3 regions of the Comamonas sp. 4034 genome follow, and region 3 is predicted to be linked to each of the others. Evidence: predicted binding sites of a transcription regulator. Region 3 holds the regulator's gene; each other region holds the start of a gene.
The links. The regulator sigma-54, encoded in region 3, starts transcription at its own class of promoters, with help from an activator protein. The targets are predictions, from matches to a motif close to TGGCANGNAANCTGCTTT.
Positions count from the first base shown of each region.

Region 1 (5,224 bases), on a different contig from region 3:
TGCGCGTGGGCAACATGGATGGCTTCTGCGTGGGTGAGCCCTGGAACCACCGCGCCATCATGGATGGCATTGGCATCACGGCCAACACCACGCAAGACATCTGGAAGGACCACCCCGAGAAAGTGCTGGGCACCACGGGCGAGTTCGCGCAGAAGAACCCCAATACCTGCCGTGCCGTAATGATGGCGATTCTGGAGGCTGGCCGCTGGATTGATGCCAGCCTGCAGAACAAGACGAAGATGGCCGAGACCGTGGCCCAGAAGTCCTACATCAACACCAGTGTTGACGCGATCAACCAGCGCATTCTGGGTCGGTACCAGAACGGTCTGGGCAAGACCTGGGACGACCCCAACCACATGAAGTTCTTCAACGATGGGGCGGTGAATTTTCCCTATCTGTCCGATGGCATGTGGTTCCTGACCCAGCACAAGCGCTGGGGTCTGCTCAAGTCGCATCCCGACTATCTGGCCGTGGCTCGGCAGATCAATCGCATCGACCTCTACCAGCAGGCTGCCAGCCAACTCCAGGTCAGTGTGCCCAAGGAACCGATGCGCAGCAGCAAGCTGATCGATGGCGTGGTCTGGGACGGCAAGAACCCGGCCCAGTACGCAGACAGCTTCAAGATCAAGGCCTGAGGCCGCCACCCCGCCGGAGAGTCACCATGGTCAGTGCCGTATTCCATTCACCGCTCGAATCCGATCCCTCTCACGATTCGCAACTGGCCGCCCAGGCGGCCAATGATGCGCTGCTTGAAGGTTCAAAAAAGATAGCTATTGGCGAAGATCACATAAGGTCTGATGTGGAAAAAGATACCAAACGCAGAGCGCAAGCCTCGGCTTCGGCCATTGTGGCGCCCAGCCCGTTACGCCAATGGACAGAACCACTGTTTGCGCGGATCTTGCCCCCGGTGCTGGGGCTGGCACTGCTGGTCGGGCTGTGGTCTCTGGTTTCCAGCAGCACCGGCAAGAGCATCCCTTCCCCGGCGGAGACCTGGGAGCAGGCTGTGCAGGTGTTCAGGGACCCGTTCTACCGCAGCGGCCCCAATGACCAGGGTGTGGGCTGGAACGTGCTGTCCTCGTTGCAGCGCGTGGCTCTCGGCTTCGGCCTGGCCGCGCTGGCGGGCATTCCGCTGGGTTTTTTGATCGGGCGCTTCAGTTTTCTCTCGCGCATGTTCAATCCCCTGATCAGCCTGCTGCGTCCGGTCTCGCCGCTGGCCTGGCTGCCGATCGGCTTGCTTGTGTTCAAGGGCGCCAGTCCGGCGGCCATCTGGACCATCTTCATCTGCTCGATCTGGCCCATGGTCATCAATACCGCTGTGGGTGTGCAGCGTGTGCCCCAGGACTATATGAATGTGGCCCGGGTGCTGAACCTGTCGGAATGGAAGATCGCCACCACCATTCTGTTTCCAGCCGTGCTTCCCTATATGTTGACGGGTGTTCGTCTGGCCGTGGGCACGGCCTGGCTGGTGATCGTGGCCGCCGAGATGCTGACCGGCGGCGTGGGCATAGGCTTCTGGGTCTGGGACGAGTGGAACAACCTCAACGTCAAGAACATCATCATTGCCATCTTTGTGATCGGCATCGTGGGCCTGGTGCTGGAGTGGGCACTGGTCAAGCTGGCTTCGGCCTTCACGTTTGAAGAGGTGAAATCATGAATGGATCGCGGTCCGCCAAGTACATCGAGATCCATGGCGTGGAGCAGACCTTCAAGACTGCCAAAGGGCTGTTTCCGGCGCTGCGCGACATCCATCTGAATATCGCCAAGGGCGAGTTCGCGAGCCTCATCGGGCATTCGGGCTGCGGCAAGTCCACCTTGCTGAATCTGATTGCTGGCCTGACCATGCCCACGGACGGAGCACTGTTGTGCGCCAACAAGGAAATCAAGGGCCCAGGGCCCGAGCGTGCCATGGTGTTCCAGAACCATTCGCTGCTGCCCTGGCTGACCTGCTGGGGCAATGTGCACCTGGCCGTAGAGCGTGTCTTTGCCAGGAGCGAAACCCGGGCGCAGCTGGCCGAGCGCACCGACGCGGCGCTGGCCCTGGTTGGGTTGACCCATGCTGCGCAAAAGCGTCCCGGCGAAATATCGGGCGGCATGAAGCAGCGCGTGGGCATTGCGCGCGCGCTGTCCATGGAGCCCCAGGTGTTGCTGATGGATGAGCCGTTTGGCGCTCTCGATGCGCTGACGCGTGCCAAGCTGCAGGATGAATTGCTGGAGATTGTGGCGCGCACGCATAGCACAGTGGTGATGGTGACGCACGATGTGGACGAAGCCGTGCTGCTGTCCGACAAGATCGTGATGATGACCAACGGGCCGGCAGCCACGATTGGGGAGGTGCTGCATGTGGAATTGCCTCGCCCGCGAAACCGGGTAGAGCTGGCCGAAAGTCCGCAGTATCAAAGCTATCGCAAGGCAGTGATCGATTTTCTCTACACCCGCCAGGGTCATGTGGAGAAGGTGGTCTGAGCCTTGATCCCATCCCGCCCCATGGCGCCTTCGGGCGCCATGCGCGTTTTTCGCACAGCAGGAAAGGGCGCAGGCACGAAAACAGTGCATGCAAGCCCGGGAGCCATGGCCTAAAAAGGGATGGGCCCAGGCGCATGCGTGCGATCTCAGGGCGTGTGGTTTTCGGGATGGCAGATCTGGCATGGCAATTGCATGTTGTTGGGCGTGGCCAAGGTGGGCCACAGGGTGAAGGTGCAAGGTTGCGCCGGAGTCCAAGGACAAAGACGTCTACGCGTTCATGCCGGTCATGCAACGCGCAGACGTCTTTTTTTTCCCAAGCCCACGGGGACTGAGATGAAAAAATCCAAACTGGTCATGATTGGCAACGGAATGGCGGGTGTACGCGCGCTGGAAGAGTTGCTGGCCATTGCTCCCGATCTGTACGACATCACGGTGTTTGGCGCCGAGCCGCATCCCAACTACAACCGAATTCTGCTGTCGCCGGTGCTGGCCGGGGAGCAGACGCTCAGCGATATCGTGCTCAACGACTGGGCCTGGTACCAGGACCATCACATTCTGCTGCACGCAGGCTATACCGTGACAGCCGTGGACCGTGCCCGTCGTACGGTGCATGCGGTCAATGCCCAGGGCGAAGAAGCCAGTGCTGGCTACGATCGCCTGATCATGGCAACGGGCTCCAACCCTTTTATTCTGCCCATTCCCGGCAAGGACCTGCTGGGTGTACTGGCCTACCGGGACATTGCCGACACCGAGGCCATGATCGAGGCGGCAAAGACACTCAGGCATGCGGTGGTGATCGGTGGTGGCCTGCTCGGACTGGAGGCCGCGAACGGTCTGATGAAACGCGGCATGCAGGTGACGGTTGTGCATGTGGGGGATTGGCTGATGGAGCGCCAGCTTGACGATCGGGCCGGCCAGATGCTGCAGCAATCGCTCTCCGAGCGAGGCATGCAGTTCTGCATGCATGCGCAGACGCAGGAATTGCTGGGTGACGCCAGCGGCCGCGTGCGCGCGGTGCGCTTCCAGGATGGCAGCGAGATTCCGGCTGATCTGGTCGTCATGGCCGTCGGCATACGTCCCAACACGGGGCTGGCTGAATCCATGCATCTGCATGTGAATCGCGGAATTGTGGTCAGCGACACGCTGCAGACTGTGACCGACCCGCGCATCTACGCAGTGGGCGAATGTGCTGCGCACCGGGGGACTGCCTATGGGCTGGTGGCGCCGCTGTTTGAACAGGGCAAGGTGCTGGCCAACCATCTGGCGGAATTCGGCATCGGCCGCTATCTGGGGTCGCTGACCTCGACCAAGCTCAAGGTCACGGGCATCGACCTGTTCTCGGCGGGCGATTTCCGGGGCGGAGGCGATACTGAAGAGATTCTGATGAGCGACCCCTATGCGGGAGTCTACAAAAAGCTGGTCATCAAGGATGACAAGCTGGTCGGCGCCTGCCTGTATGGCGATACGGTGGATGGCAGCTGGTATTTCAAGCTGCTGCGCGAAGGCCGCAGCGTGGCCGATATCCGCGACAAGCTGATGTTTGGCGAGTCCAATCTAGGAGATACCGGCCACCAGGGCCAGAACAAGGCCGCCGCCATGGCCGATGGCGACGAGGTGTGCGGCTGCAACGGCGTGACCAAGGGAGCCATCTGCAAGGCCATCAAGGAAAAAGGCCTGTTCACGCTGGAAGAGGTGCGCAAGCGCACCAAGGCCAGTGCCAGCTGCGGCTCCTGCACCGGGCTGGTGGAGCAGATCATCATGTTCACGGCCGGCGGCGACTATTCCGCATCGCCCAAGACCAAGGCCATGTGCGGTTGTACCGACCACGGCCACCAAGCCGTGCGCGACGCGATTCGTGAGCACAGGCTGTTGACCACCGATGCCGTGTTCCGCTTCATGGAATGGCGCACGCCCAATGGCTGCGCCTCGTGTCGCCCGGCTGTCAACTACTATCTGATCAGCACCTGGCCCAAGGAGGCAAGGGACGACCCGCAAAGCCGTTTCATCAACGAGCGCAGCCACGCCAATATTCAGAAGGACGGTACGTACAGCGTGATACCGCGCATGTGGGGCGGTGAGACCACGGCCGACGAGTTGCGCCGCATTGCCGATGTGGTGGACAAATACCAGATACCTACCGTGAAGGTGACGGGCGGCCAGCGCATCGACTTGCTGGGCGTGAAGAAAGAAGACCTGCAGGGCGTGTGGAACGATATCGGCATGCCTTGCGGCCATGCCTATGCCAAGGCGTTGCGCACGGTCAAGACCTGTGTGGGCAGCGAATGGTGCCGTATGGGCACGCAGGACAGCACCCAGATGGGCAAGGACCTGGAGCGTGCCATGTGGCGCATGTACGCACCTCACAAGGTGAAGTTCGCCGTCAGCGGCTGCCCACGCAACTGCGCGGAGTCCGGCATCAAGGACGTAGGCATCATCGGCGTGGACTCGGGTTGGGAGATGTACGTGGGCGGCAACGGCGGCATCAAGACCGAGGTCGCGCACTTCTTCACCAAGCTCAAGACTGCCGACGAGGTGATGGAGTACACCGGTGCATTCATGCAGCTGTATCGCCTGGAAGGCTGGTACCTGGAGCGCACCGTGCACTACATCAACCGGGTGGGTCTGGACTATGTGAAAAAGCGCATTCTGGATGATGCCGAAGGCCGCAAGGTGCTGTGGGAGCAACTGCAGTTCGCCCTGGAGGGCGAGCCCGATCCCTGGTTCGAGACCGACAAGGCAGCCGTGGATGTGCGGCAGTTCC
Region 1 covers NZ_JBNDIT010000030.1:16,565-21,788, forward strand. Annotated here, with positions in the region: gene ABIE32_RS20555 (CmpA/NrtA family ABC transporter substrate-binding protein) at 1-635, shown strand, start outside; gene ntrB (nitrate ABC transporter permease) at 662-1,654, shown strand; gene ABIE32_RS20565 (ABC transporter ATP-binding protein) at 1,651-2,463, shown strand; gene nirB (nitrite reductase large subunit NirB) at 2,797-5,224, shown strand, end outside.
Region 1: a site for sigma-54 is predicted at 2,641-2,658, ahead of nirB (nitrite reductase large subunit NirB). Genes of this name have one in related genera too.

Region 2 (5,224 bases), on a different contig from region 3:
CGCCGTCGTCAGGCTCCAGCACGGCGGCGTTGATGGCCGCAGCGCGCGCATCATTGTCTTCGGCAGCCGCCATGGCAAAGGTCTGTTCGGCGGTCAGCGCGTGGCAGGACAGGGACAGCAGCAAGCCCAAGGCTGCGGCCATGGCTTTGTGCAGGATGTTCATGGTTGAATCAACCTTCAGCGCTTATCCATTAAGCGCCATTAGCTATTGTTTTGATACTTGATATTGCCCGGTCGGCATTGCGCAGACCGGGCAGCATGCAATCAGGAACTGCTCTTGCCGTCCGGCTCGTCCTTCTTCTTGTCATTGCCTTCGATATAGGGGCTCCAGGGCTGTGCCTTGATTGGGCCCTTGGTTTTCCAGACCACATTGAACTGGCCATCGGCCTTGATCTCACCCACCATCACGGGCTTGTGCAGGTGGTGGTTCTTCTCGTCCATCTTCACGGTGAAGCCGTCTGGTGCAGCGAAGGTCTGGCCGGCCATGGCAGCGATGACCTTGTCGGTATCCGTGCTCTTGGCTTTTTCGATGGCCTGCTTCCACATGTGGATGCCGATCCAGGTGGCTTCCATCGGGTCGTTGGTCAGCGGTTTGTCCTTGTGGCCCGCAATGTTCTTGGCCTTGGCGTAATCGCTCCACTGTTTGATGAAAGCGGTGTTGGTAGGGTTCTTCACGCTCATGAAGTAGTTCCACGCTGCCAGGTGTCCTACCAGTGGCTTGGTGTCCACGCCGCGCAGCTCTTCCTCGCCCACGCTGAAGGCCACCACGGGCACATCCTTGGCTTTGAGGCCCGCATTGCCCAGCTCCTTGTAGAAGGGCACGTTGGAGTCGCCATTGATGGTGGAGATCACAGCGGTCTTGCCGCCGGTGGAGAATTTCTTCACATCTGCCACGATGGTCTGGTAGTCGCTGTGGCCAAAGGGGGTATAGGTTTCCATGATGTCGGAATCCTTCACGCCCTTGGATTTGAGGAAGGCGCGCAGGATCTTGTTGGTGGTGCGGGGGTAGACATAATCAGTGCCTAGCAGCACGAAACGCTTGGCACCACCGCCTTCCTTGCTCATCAGATACTCGACCGCAGGAATTGCCTGCTGGTTGGGGGCAGCTCCGGTGTAGAAGACATTCTTGGACAGCTCTTCACCTTCGTACTGAACAGGGTAGAACAGCAGGCCATTGTTCTGCTCGAACACGGGCAGCACCGATTTGCGCGATACGCTGGTCCAGCAGCCGAAGACCACGGCTACCTTGTCCTGCGTGATCAACTGCTTGGCTTTTTCAGCGAACAGCGGCCAGTTGGAGGCAGGGTCCACCACCACGGGCTCCAGCTTCTTGCCCAGCACACCACCCTTGGCGTTGATGTCGTCGATGGCCATCAGCACCGTATCCTTGAGCACGGTCTCCGAAATGGCCATGGTGCCTGACAGGCTGTGCAGCACGCCGACCTTGATGGTGTCCTGTGCTTGCGCAGGAGACGAGAAGAAGTAAGCCAGGGAGACCGAGGCTGCCAGTACGTTCAGGGTTCCACGACGATTCATTGCACCACTCCAACAAAAGGGTTCGGTCACGATTGACCGTGCGTGCTGCAGTGCAATAGGCGTGCCAGTTTTGAAATCTACTCGCGGATGGCTGCTTGGTTCGCATTCGCTGCGGTGAGATGGGGCGCGGCTTCGCACTGCTGTAGTGCGCGTGCACCAATTGGGGGTCGTGCGGGGATCGCTTGCTGGTTTTGGTGCGCCACAATCCCCCGGAATGCCTGTCTCTGGTGCCTGTGCTCCAAGGGTGTGCACGGTTGGCCCGAATATTGCACTGTGTCATTCCATATCTTTGGCACCGGCGCGCGATGGCGTGTACCGGCAAATACTTCAGGATACGGAATCAAGCCTCCATGGAACTCACTCCACGCGAAAAAGACAAGCTGTTGATCTTTACGGCGGCTCTGCTGGCCGAGCGTCGCATGGCCCGGGGCCTCAAACTCAACTACCCGGAAGCGGTGGCGCTCATCAGTGCCTTTGTGATGGAAGGTGCGCGGGATGGCAAGACCGTGGCCCAGTTGATGAGCGAAGGCCGCACGGTGCTGACGCGCGCGGATGTGATGGACGGCATTGCCGAGATGATCCCGGACATCCAGATCGAAGCCACCTTTCCCGACGGGACCAAACTCGTCACCGTGCACGAACCCATCATCTGAAATCTCTCGAACCCGATAGTCGTCCAACCCAAATCGTTATGAAAAAAGTAACTTCCATCACCCTTGCCGCACTGCCCATGCTGCCTGCCATTGCACTGGCACATGGCGGCGATCACTCGCACACACATGGCCTGGCGGACAGCTTTGTGCAGGGCCTGGTGCACCCGTTCACCGGTCTTGACCACCTGGCAGCCATGCTGGCCGTGGGCGTCTGGAGTGTGTTGGCCTTTCCTCGGCTTCAGGCCGCCTGGCGTGTACCGGTCGCTTTTGTTGCCATGCTGGTAGTTGGCGCAGTTGCAGGTTTTGCCGGGCTGCGGGTGCCGGGGGTGGAGCCTATGGTTGCTGCCTCGGTATTGGCGTTGGGCCTGCTGGTGGCGGTGCAAAGCAAGATGCCTTGGGTTGCGGCGGCGGCGCTGGCAGGAGGCTTTGCATTCTTTCATGGTGCAGCGCATGGGTATGAGCTGGCAGGCGATGGTGGCCTTGCGGCCCTGGGTGCGCTGGCAGGGATGGCGTTGGGGTCGGCCATTCTGCACATCACAGGCATGGGGTTGGGCCATGGGTTGATGCAGCGCCACCAATGGCTGGCTCGGCTGGGTGGCGTGGGTACTGCGCTGCTCGGCGCTTTCCTGCTGATTCGTTTGGCCTGACAGGAGACGCCATGATCCCCGGTGAACTCTTGATCGACGAGGGTGCGCACGCCCTCAACAGTGGCCGCCGCACTGTGACGCTGGTGGTGCACAACGCCAGCGACCGGCCCATCCAGGTAGGCTCCCACTACCATTTTTCCGAAACAAATGCGGGTCTGGCATTCGACCGCGCTGTAGCGCGCGGCATGCGGCTGAACATTGCCAGCGGCATGGCGGTGCGCTTTGAGCCGGGGCAACAGCGCACGGTTGAACTGGTGGATATTGGTGGCAGCCGAGAGGTGTATGGCTTTTGCGGCCTGGTGCAAGGAGTGCTCTGATGGCTACGATGGAAAAGCGCGCCTACGCTGAAACCTATGGCCCCACGGTCGGTGACCGCGTGCGCCTTGCCGATACCGATCTGGTGATTGAAGTGGAGCAGGACTTCACGCTGCGCGCGGGCGGTTATGGCGAGGAAGTGAAGTTCGGCGGCGGCAAGACCATTCGTGATGGCATGGCACAGAGCCAGCGCAGCCGCGCGCAAGGCGCCATGGACACGGTGCTCACCAATGCCTTGATCATCGACCACTGGGGTATCGTCAAAGCCGACATCGGCCTCAAAGATGGACGCATTGCCGCCATTGGCAAGGCCGGAAACCCTGATACGCAACCGGGTGTGGACATCATCATCGGCCCGGGCACCGAGATCATCAGTTGCGAAGGCAGCATTGTCACGGCTGGCGGCATTGACACCCACATCCATTTCATCGCTCCGCAGCAGATCGAAGAGGCCCTGACCAGTGGCGTCACCACCATGATTGGAGGGGGAACAGGCCCTGCCACAGGTACCTTTGCCACCACCTGCACCCCCGGCCCCTGGAACATGGAGCGCATGCTGCAGGCGGCTGATGCCTTTCCCATGAACCTGGGCTTTCTGGGTAAAGGCAACGCGAGCCTGCCGCAGGGGCTGCATGAACAGATTGCTGCAGGCGCCATCGGTCTGAAGCTGCACGAGGACTGGGGCAGTACGCCCGCTGCCATCGACAACTGCCTCACCGTGGCCGAAGACACCGACACGCAGGTCGCCATCCATACCGATACCCTCAACGAAAGCGGCTTCGTGGAAGACACGGTGGCCGCTTTCAGGGGCCGTACCATCCATACTTTCCACACCGAGGGCGCGGGTGGCGGCCACGCACCCGATATCCTCAAGGTGGTGGGCGAGGCCAATGTGCTGCCCAGTTCCACCAACCCTACGCGCCCCTACACAGTGAATACGCTGGACGAGCATGTGGACATGCTCATGGTCTGCCACCACCTGGATGCGGGCATTGCCGAAGATCTGGCTTTTGCCGAAAGCCGCATCCGCAAGGAGACCATCGCTGCGGAAGACATCCTGCACGACATTGGCGCCATCAGCATGTTCAGCTCTGACAGCCAGGCCATGGGCCGCGTGGGCGAGGTGATCCTGCGCACCTGGCAGACCGCGCACAAGATGAAGCTGCAGCGCGGTGCCCTCGCGGGGGATGGCACGCGCAACGACAATTTCCGCATCAAGCGCTATATCGCCAAGTACACCATCAATCCTGCGATTGCCCATGGCATCAGCCACGAAGTAGGCAGCCTGGAAGTGGACAAGTGGGCCGATATCGTGATCTGGAAGCCAGCCTTCTTCGGCGTCAAGCCCACGTGCATTCTCAAAGGCGGCTTCATTGCCATGGCCGCCATGGGTGACCCCAACGCCTCCATCCCCACGCCGCAGCCCGTGCACTACCGGCCCATGTTCGGCAGCTTTGGCGGCGCGATTGCAAGGACATCGCTCACCTTTGTCTCGCAAGCCGGGCTGGCCGCCGATATTGGCCAGCGCTTTGGCCTGCACAAGACGCTGTCTGCCGTCAAAGGCATACGTGGCGTGAAAAAGAGCGATATGGTGCATAACGATCTGGCACCGCACATGGAGGTCGATGCCCAGACCTACGCGGTGCGGGCCAACGGCCAGTTGCTGACCTGTGAGCCTGCGGCCTGCCTTCCGATGGCGCAGCGGTACTTTTTATTCTGAGTGTGTGAATGATGCAGCTTTATTTCGTTCTGGATCCCGCGACCGATCCACTGGTCATCTGCTTTTTGCAAGAGCATCTCGACGACATGCGCAAGGTATCGCCACCTGAAAGCGTACATGCACTGGATGTGGAGAAACTGCGCCAGCCGGATATTCGGTTCTGGACTGCATGGATGCAGCAGCCGGAAGGCCCGGCGCTGGTAGGCACCTGCGCGCTCAAGCAACTGGACGCCGCCCATGTCGAGCTCAAGACCATGCGGGTGCAGGGCGCATACCGCGGCAGTGATGCTGCACAACGTATTCTTGCGCATGTCTTGGATGAGGCACGCGCCAGTGGCGTGGAACGCATCAGC
Region 2 covers NZ_JBNDIT010000009.1:148,011-153,234, reverse strand. Annotated here, with positions in the region: gene urtB (urea ABC transporter permease subunit UrtB) at 1-163, opposite strand, end outside; gene urtA (urea ABC transporter substrate-binding protein) at 265-1,536, opposite strand; gene ABIE32_RS11985 (urease subunit gamma) at 1,887-2,189, shown strand; gene ABIE32_RS11980 (HupE/UreJ family protein) at 2,228-2,836, shown strand; gene ABIE32_RS11975 (urease subunit beta) at 2,848-3,153, shown strand; gene ureC (urease subunit alpha) at 3,153-4,871, shown strand; gene ABIE32_RS11965 (GNAT family N-acetyltransferase) at 4,883-5,224, shown strand, end outside.
Region 2: a site for sigma-54 is predicted at 1,792-1,809, ahead of ABIE32_RS11985 (urease subunit gamma). Genes of this name have one in related genera too.

Region 3 (5,224 bases):
GACACGGCCAAGCAAAAGCCATTGCCTGCTGTAAGCAGGCGGATCGGGGGCGGTCAAGCAGGCTTTCCGGACATTCCGGCGCCTCTGCATCGCAGGGAACGTGGGTGATTTCCGCAGCGCTGGCGGCAGGCCCCTCAGCATGGCTACAATGGGTAAGAGCAAGATTCATGCCTTATGAGACCTAGTATTTTTTCCACCCTGTTGATGGCGGCTGTGCTGGCGCTGCCATTGCTGTCGCACGCCGAGCGCGCCGACCGCACCAAGCCCATGAACATCGAGGCGGACAATGGTACGCACGATGAGCTCAAGCAGACCAGCGTCTTTACCGGCAATGTCGTGGTGACCAAGGGCACCATCATCATTCGCGGCGCCCAGTTGACCGTCAGCCAGGACCGCGATGGTTACCAGCACGGTGTGGTGACGGCGGCGCCCGGCAAGCTGGCGTTCTTCCGCCAGAAGCGCGACACCGCGCCCGGCGCGCCGTCCGAGTTTGTCGAAGGCGAAGGCGAAGTCATCACCTACAACGGTCGCGACGATACCGTGCACTTCGAGCGCCGGGGCGAGTTGCGCCGCTACCGTGAAACCACCCTGACCGACCAGGTCAGCGGCTCGGTCATCGTCTACAACAACCTGACCGACACCTTTACCGTGAATGGCCAGAAGGGCGAGCAGACGGCAGAAACCAAACCCGGCGCGCCCAAGAATGGCCGCGTACGCGTGATCCTGACGCCCAAGGCCGATGAAAAGGCCGATGCGAAAGCGGACGCAGGCAAGGCCAAGCCCGCTGCGGACGACAAGGAAAAGCTGCGCCCGAGCACCCAACTCAATGACGGAGCCAAGTGACCGTGGCTGAAACTTCGTCGGGAATCTCGGTCAACGCCAAGGCGGCAGCCAGCGACCATCGCAGCCAGCTCGAAGTGCTGCACCTCGAAAAATCCTATGGCAGCCGCAAGGTCGTCAAGGATGTGTCGCTGTCGGTGCGCAAGGGCGAGGTCGTCGGCCTGCTCGGCCCCAATGGCGCGGGCAAGACCACATCGTTCTACATGATCGTTGGCCTGGTGCGCAGCGATGGCGGCGACATCCGCATCGACGGCCACTCGGTGGCCAACATGCCGATTCACCAGCGCTCGCAGCTGGGCCTGTCGTATCTGCCGCAGGAAGCATCGATCTTCCGCAAGCTCAGCGTGCAGGACAATGTGCGCGCCGTGCTGGAGCTGCAAAAAGGCCCCAATGGCAAGCCATTGCCACGCGATGAGGTGGAGCGCCAGTTGACGGCGCTTTTGCAGGAGCTGCGTGTAGAGCACTTGCGTGAGTCGCCGGCCGTTGCACTCTCTGGCGGCGAGCGTCGCCGTGTCGAGATTGCACGGGCGCTTGCCACGCAGCCTCGTTTCATTCTGCTGGACGAGCCGTTTGCGGGCATTGACCCGATTGCGGTGATCGAGATCCAGCGTATCGTCGCTTTTTTGAGAGACCGTGGCATCGGCGTGCTGATTACCGACCACAACGTGCGCGAAACCCTGGGCATTTGCGACCACGCCTGCATCATCAGTGATGGCAAGGTGCTGGCAGCCGGGACGCCGCAAGAGATTGTGGAAAACGCCGATGTGAGGAGGGTGTACCTGGGTGAGCATTTCCGCATGTGATGCACGCAGACCTGGCTGGCAACGCGTTGTTCGCGCGGTGGCTGGCCGGTCACACAACCGTTTCATAGCAAGCGCATACATTGCCATGCAAGGGGGCTCGCTATGATGCCCTCGCTGTCACTGCGCGTCTCGCAGAACCTCACGCTCACGCCGCAGCTGCAGCAGTCCATCCGGCTTCTGCAACTGTCCACGCAGGAGTTGTCGCAGGAAGTGGAGCAGATGCTCGACGAAAACCCGTTTCTGGAGCGGGATGCGGAGGAGGCCGCTGCAGAGCCGGACGCCGCAGCAGCGCCTGCCGATGCGACGGGTGCCAGTGCGGATGCAGGTGATGAGCGCGCGGAAAATACTTCTGAAAAGATAGCTTCTTCCGCAGACTCAGTAGGCACGGAAGCTGATTTTGAGCCAGATTATTCTGCAGGCGAAACCCTGGACTTTGCCGCTGGCAAGGAAACCGGTGCCGACGCCGAAGCCGCTGCGGGCGACTCTGCCTCCGACTGGGAAGAGTGGGGCGGCGATGTGCCAGCCCGTGCCAGCGCTGGAGATGACGAAGACGAAACCCCCGCATCAGACCGCAGCTCGGTACACATCAGCCTGCAGGACGTGCTGCACCGCCAGGCGCTGTCGCTGCGGCTGTGCCCGGAAGACCGTGCCGCGCTGTACTTTCTGATCGAATCCCTGAACGACGACGGCTACCTGGAAGAGACCCTGGCCGAGCTGGCGCAGAGCTTTGGCGATGCCTCCGATCCGGAGGCCTATGACGCGCTGCTGCACCACCTGACCGTGGCGCTGCGCCTGCTGCAAAGCCTGGAGCCGGTGGGCGTGGGCGCTCGCACCCTGGCCGAATGCCTGGCGCTGCAGATCAAGGCCCGTCAGCGCCTGCTGGATGAGGAAGGCTCTGCCCACCCCGAGGCTGATGCGCTCGCCCTGGAGACTGCGCTGCTCGTATGCCAGGAATCGCTCGACCTGCTGGCGCGCCGCGATGTGCGCAAGCTCATGCAGCTGACGGGTTGCAGCGAAGCTGCCGTGCGCAGCGCGCTGGCGGTGATTGCAAAGCTGGAGCCACGCCCGGGCCGCCCCTATGCAGACGTTGACCGCAACGCCATCATCCCCGACATCATCGTGCGCCCCAGCAACGAGCGCGGCCTGCCCGTGCCGGGTTTCAGCGTACAGCTCAATGCCGAAGTGATGCCGCGCCTGCGCGTGCAGGAGGTGTATGCCAACGCCCTGCGCAGCCACAAGGGCAGCGAAGGCCATGGGGCGCTGCAGCAACGGCTGCAGGAGGCGCGCTGGTTCATCAAGAACATCCAGCAGCGTTTCGACACCATCCTGCGGGTGTCGCAGGCCATTGTGGAGCGGCAGCGCAACTTCTTCGTGCATGGTGAGCTTGCCATGCGCCCTATGGTGCTGCGCGAGATCGCCGATGAGCTGGGCCTGCACGAATCCACCATCAGCCGCGTGACCACGGCCAAGTACATGGCAACGCCCCAGGGCACGGTTGAGCTCAAGTACTTCTTTGGCTCGGGCCTGGGCACCGAAACCGGGGGCAGCGCCTCCAGCACGGCGGTGAAGGCGCTGATCAAGCAGCTGCTGGACGAGGAAAACCCGAAAAAGCCGCTGTCCGATGCCAAGATCGCCGATCTGCTGCAGGAGCAGGGCATCGAGTGCGCGCGCCGTACGGTCGCCAAGTACCGCGAAGCCTTGCGTATTCCGGCGGCCAGCCTGCGCAAGACCTTGTAGATTGCTATTATTTGTGTAGCTTATCGCGCTTGATGGGCGGGTGCCAGGGGCCAGTTTTGCCTTATTTCTTGCCCGCTGCAGCCTTGCGCTTGGCAAACAGCGCGTCATAGCTGGATTCGCGGAACCCCGCCAGCCGCTGGCCGTCTGTCAGCAGCACCGGTACGCCCCGGCCGCCGATCTCTGCAAAAGCGGCCTTGCCGTCTGGCGTGTCGATATCGATTTCACGGTAGGCGATCTGGTTTTTGGCCAGATAGGCGCGCGCGAGCCGACAGTAGCCGCACCATTGCGCCATGTACAACACGGCCTGGCCATGCTGCACCACCGCCTTCTTCGCGGTCGCCTTGCCTGCGGGTGCCGGTGGCATGCCCGGCACGATGCTGATCGGCAATTGCTCCTGCTGCAGGGCCTGGGCGTTGCCTTCGGCAGGGGGCCGGTCGCTGTAGACCACCTTGCCGTCGGCCCCCACCGTTTTGTACAGCGTCTGCGCACCTGCGAACGGGTAGATTGCAATCAACAACAACGTAAGGCAAAAGGAACGCATGGAGTCTCCAGGGAGGCACTGGGGGGCCAAGCCAATCATATAAAAGAAAAAAGCCGCTGGGCATTTGCGCACCAGTGGCTTTTTTCAGTGATCAAGATTGGGCCCATCAAGCGGGCCACAGCCACCATACAAACAGCGCTGCCACGGCCAGCATCAGGCCGAACTTGGTGAGTTTGTAGGCGGTTTTGTTCCAGGCCTTGTAGCGGCGGCGCCACTGGCCCATGTAGAACGAGATTTTGAAGATGCGGCTGATGAAGCCGCGCGGGTCGCCCTCATTGTTGGGCGAGCTGGCGGCAGCGACCACATTCTTGCCCAGCCAGTGGTTGAGCCACTGGGCAAAGCCGTTGGTCATGGGGCGCTCCACATCGCAGAACAGCACGATGCGGTTGCCTTCGCTGCGGTTTTCTGCCCAGTGCATATAGGTCTCGTCGAAGATCACGCCTTCGCCCTCTCGCCAGCTGTACGGCTGGCCATCGACTTCGATCATGCAGCGGTCGTCGTTGGGGGCCAGCACGGCCAGGTGGTAGCGCAGCGAGCCCGCGTACGGATCGCGGTGCAGGTTGAGCTTGGCGCCGGGCGGCAGCTCGGCAAACATGGCGGCCTTCACATTGGGGATGGCCTTGACCAGCGCCGTGGTCTTGGGGCACAGCTCCATGGCAGAGGGGTGGGCGTCGCCATACCACTTGAGGTAGAAGCGCTTCCAGCCGGTCTTGAAGAAGGAGTTGAAGCCCGCGTCGTCGTTGTTGGCCGCCGCCTTGATCTGCATGTTCTTCTGCAGGTTGATGGCTTCTTCGCGAATTTCGCGCCAGTTGGCCTGCAGCGGTGCCAGCTCCGGGAAGGTGCTGGTGGGCAGGTAAGGCGTGCGCGGCACCTTGCTGAACACCAACATGAAGACGTTGAACGGCGCCGTGAAGGTGGAGTGGTCAAACAGCTGGCGCAGCACCTTGTGCCGCACCTTGCCACGCAGGTGCATGTACAGGCCGCAGCCAAAGAAGAGCAGCACCAGGGCCAGAACAATGATTTTTGCCATAGCCGCCGATTTTACCGAGGGCATTGCGGCCCGTGCTGCGCAATCGCAAAGCACGGGCGTTTCGTAATATCAAAAACAATAGCTGATGGCGCTTGGTGGATAAGCGCTGGAGGCCAAAAACAGCCTCAATAGCTACCGAGTGCTGCTTTGCTTGCCCTGCTTGGCAAACGCCGCCTTGAGGCGCAGCAGCATTTCCTTGTTCAGCAGGCGTTGCTGGCCGCTCCAGTGCGTCATGGCCTTGTCGGCGTCGGCCTTGAGGCGGTTGGCCGTGGC
Region 3 covers NZ_JBNDIT010000002.1:37,971-43,194, forward strand. Annotated here, with positions in the region: gene lptA (lipopolysaccharide transport periplasmic protein LptA) at 175-843, shown strand; gene lptB (LPS export ABC transporter ATP-binding protein) at 867-1,643, shown strand; gene rpoN (RNA polymerase factor sigma-54) at 1,746-3,380, shown strand; gene ABIE32_RS02735 (glutaredoxin domain-containing protein) at 3,442-3,921, opposite strand; gene ABIE32_RS02740 (aspartyl/asparaginyl beta-hydroxylase domain-containing protein) at 4,028-4,951, opposite strand; gene ABIE32_RS02745 (hypothetical protein) at 5,084-5,224, opposite strand, start outside.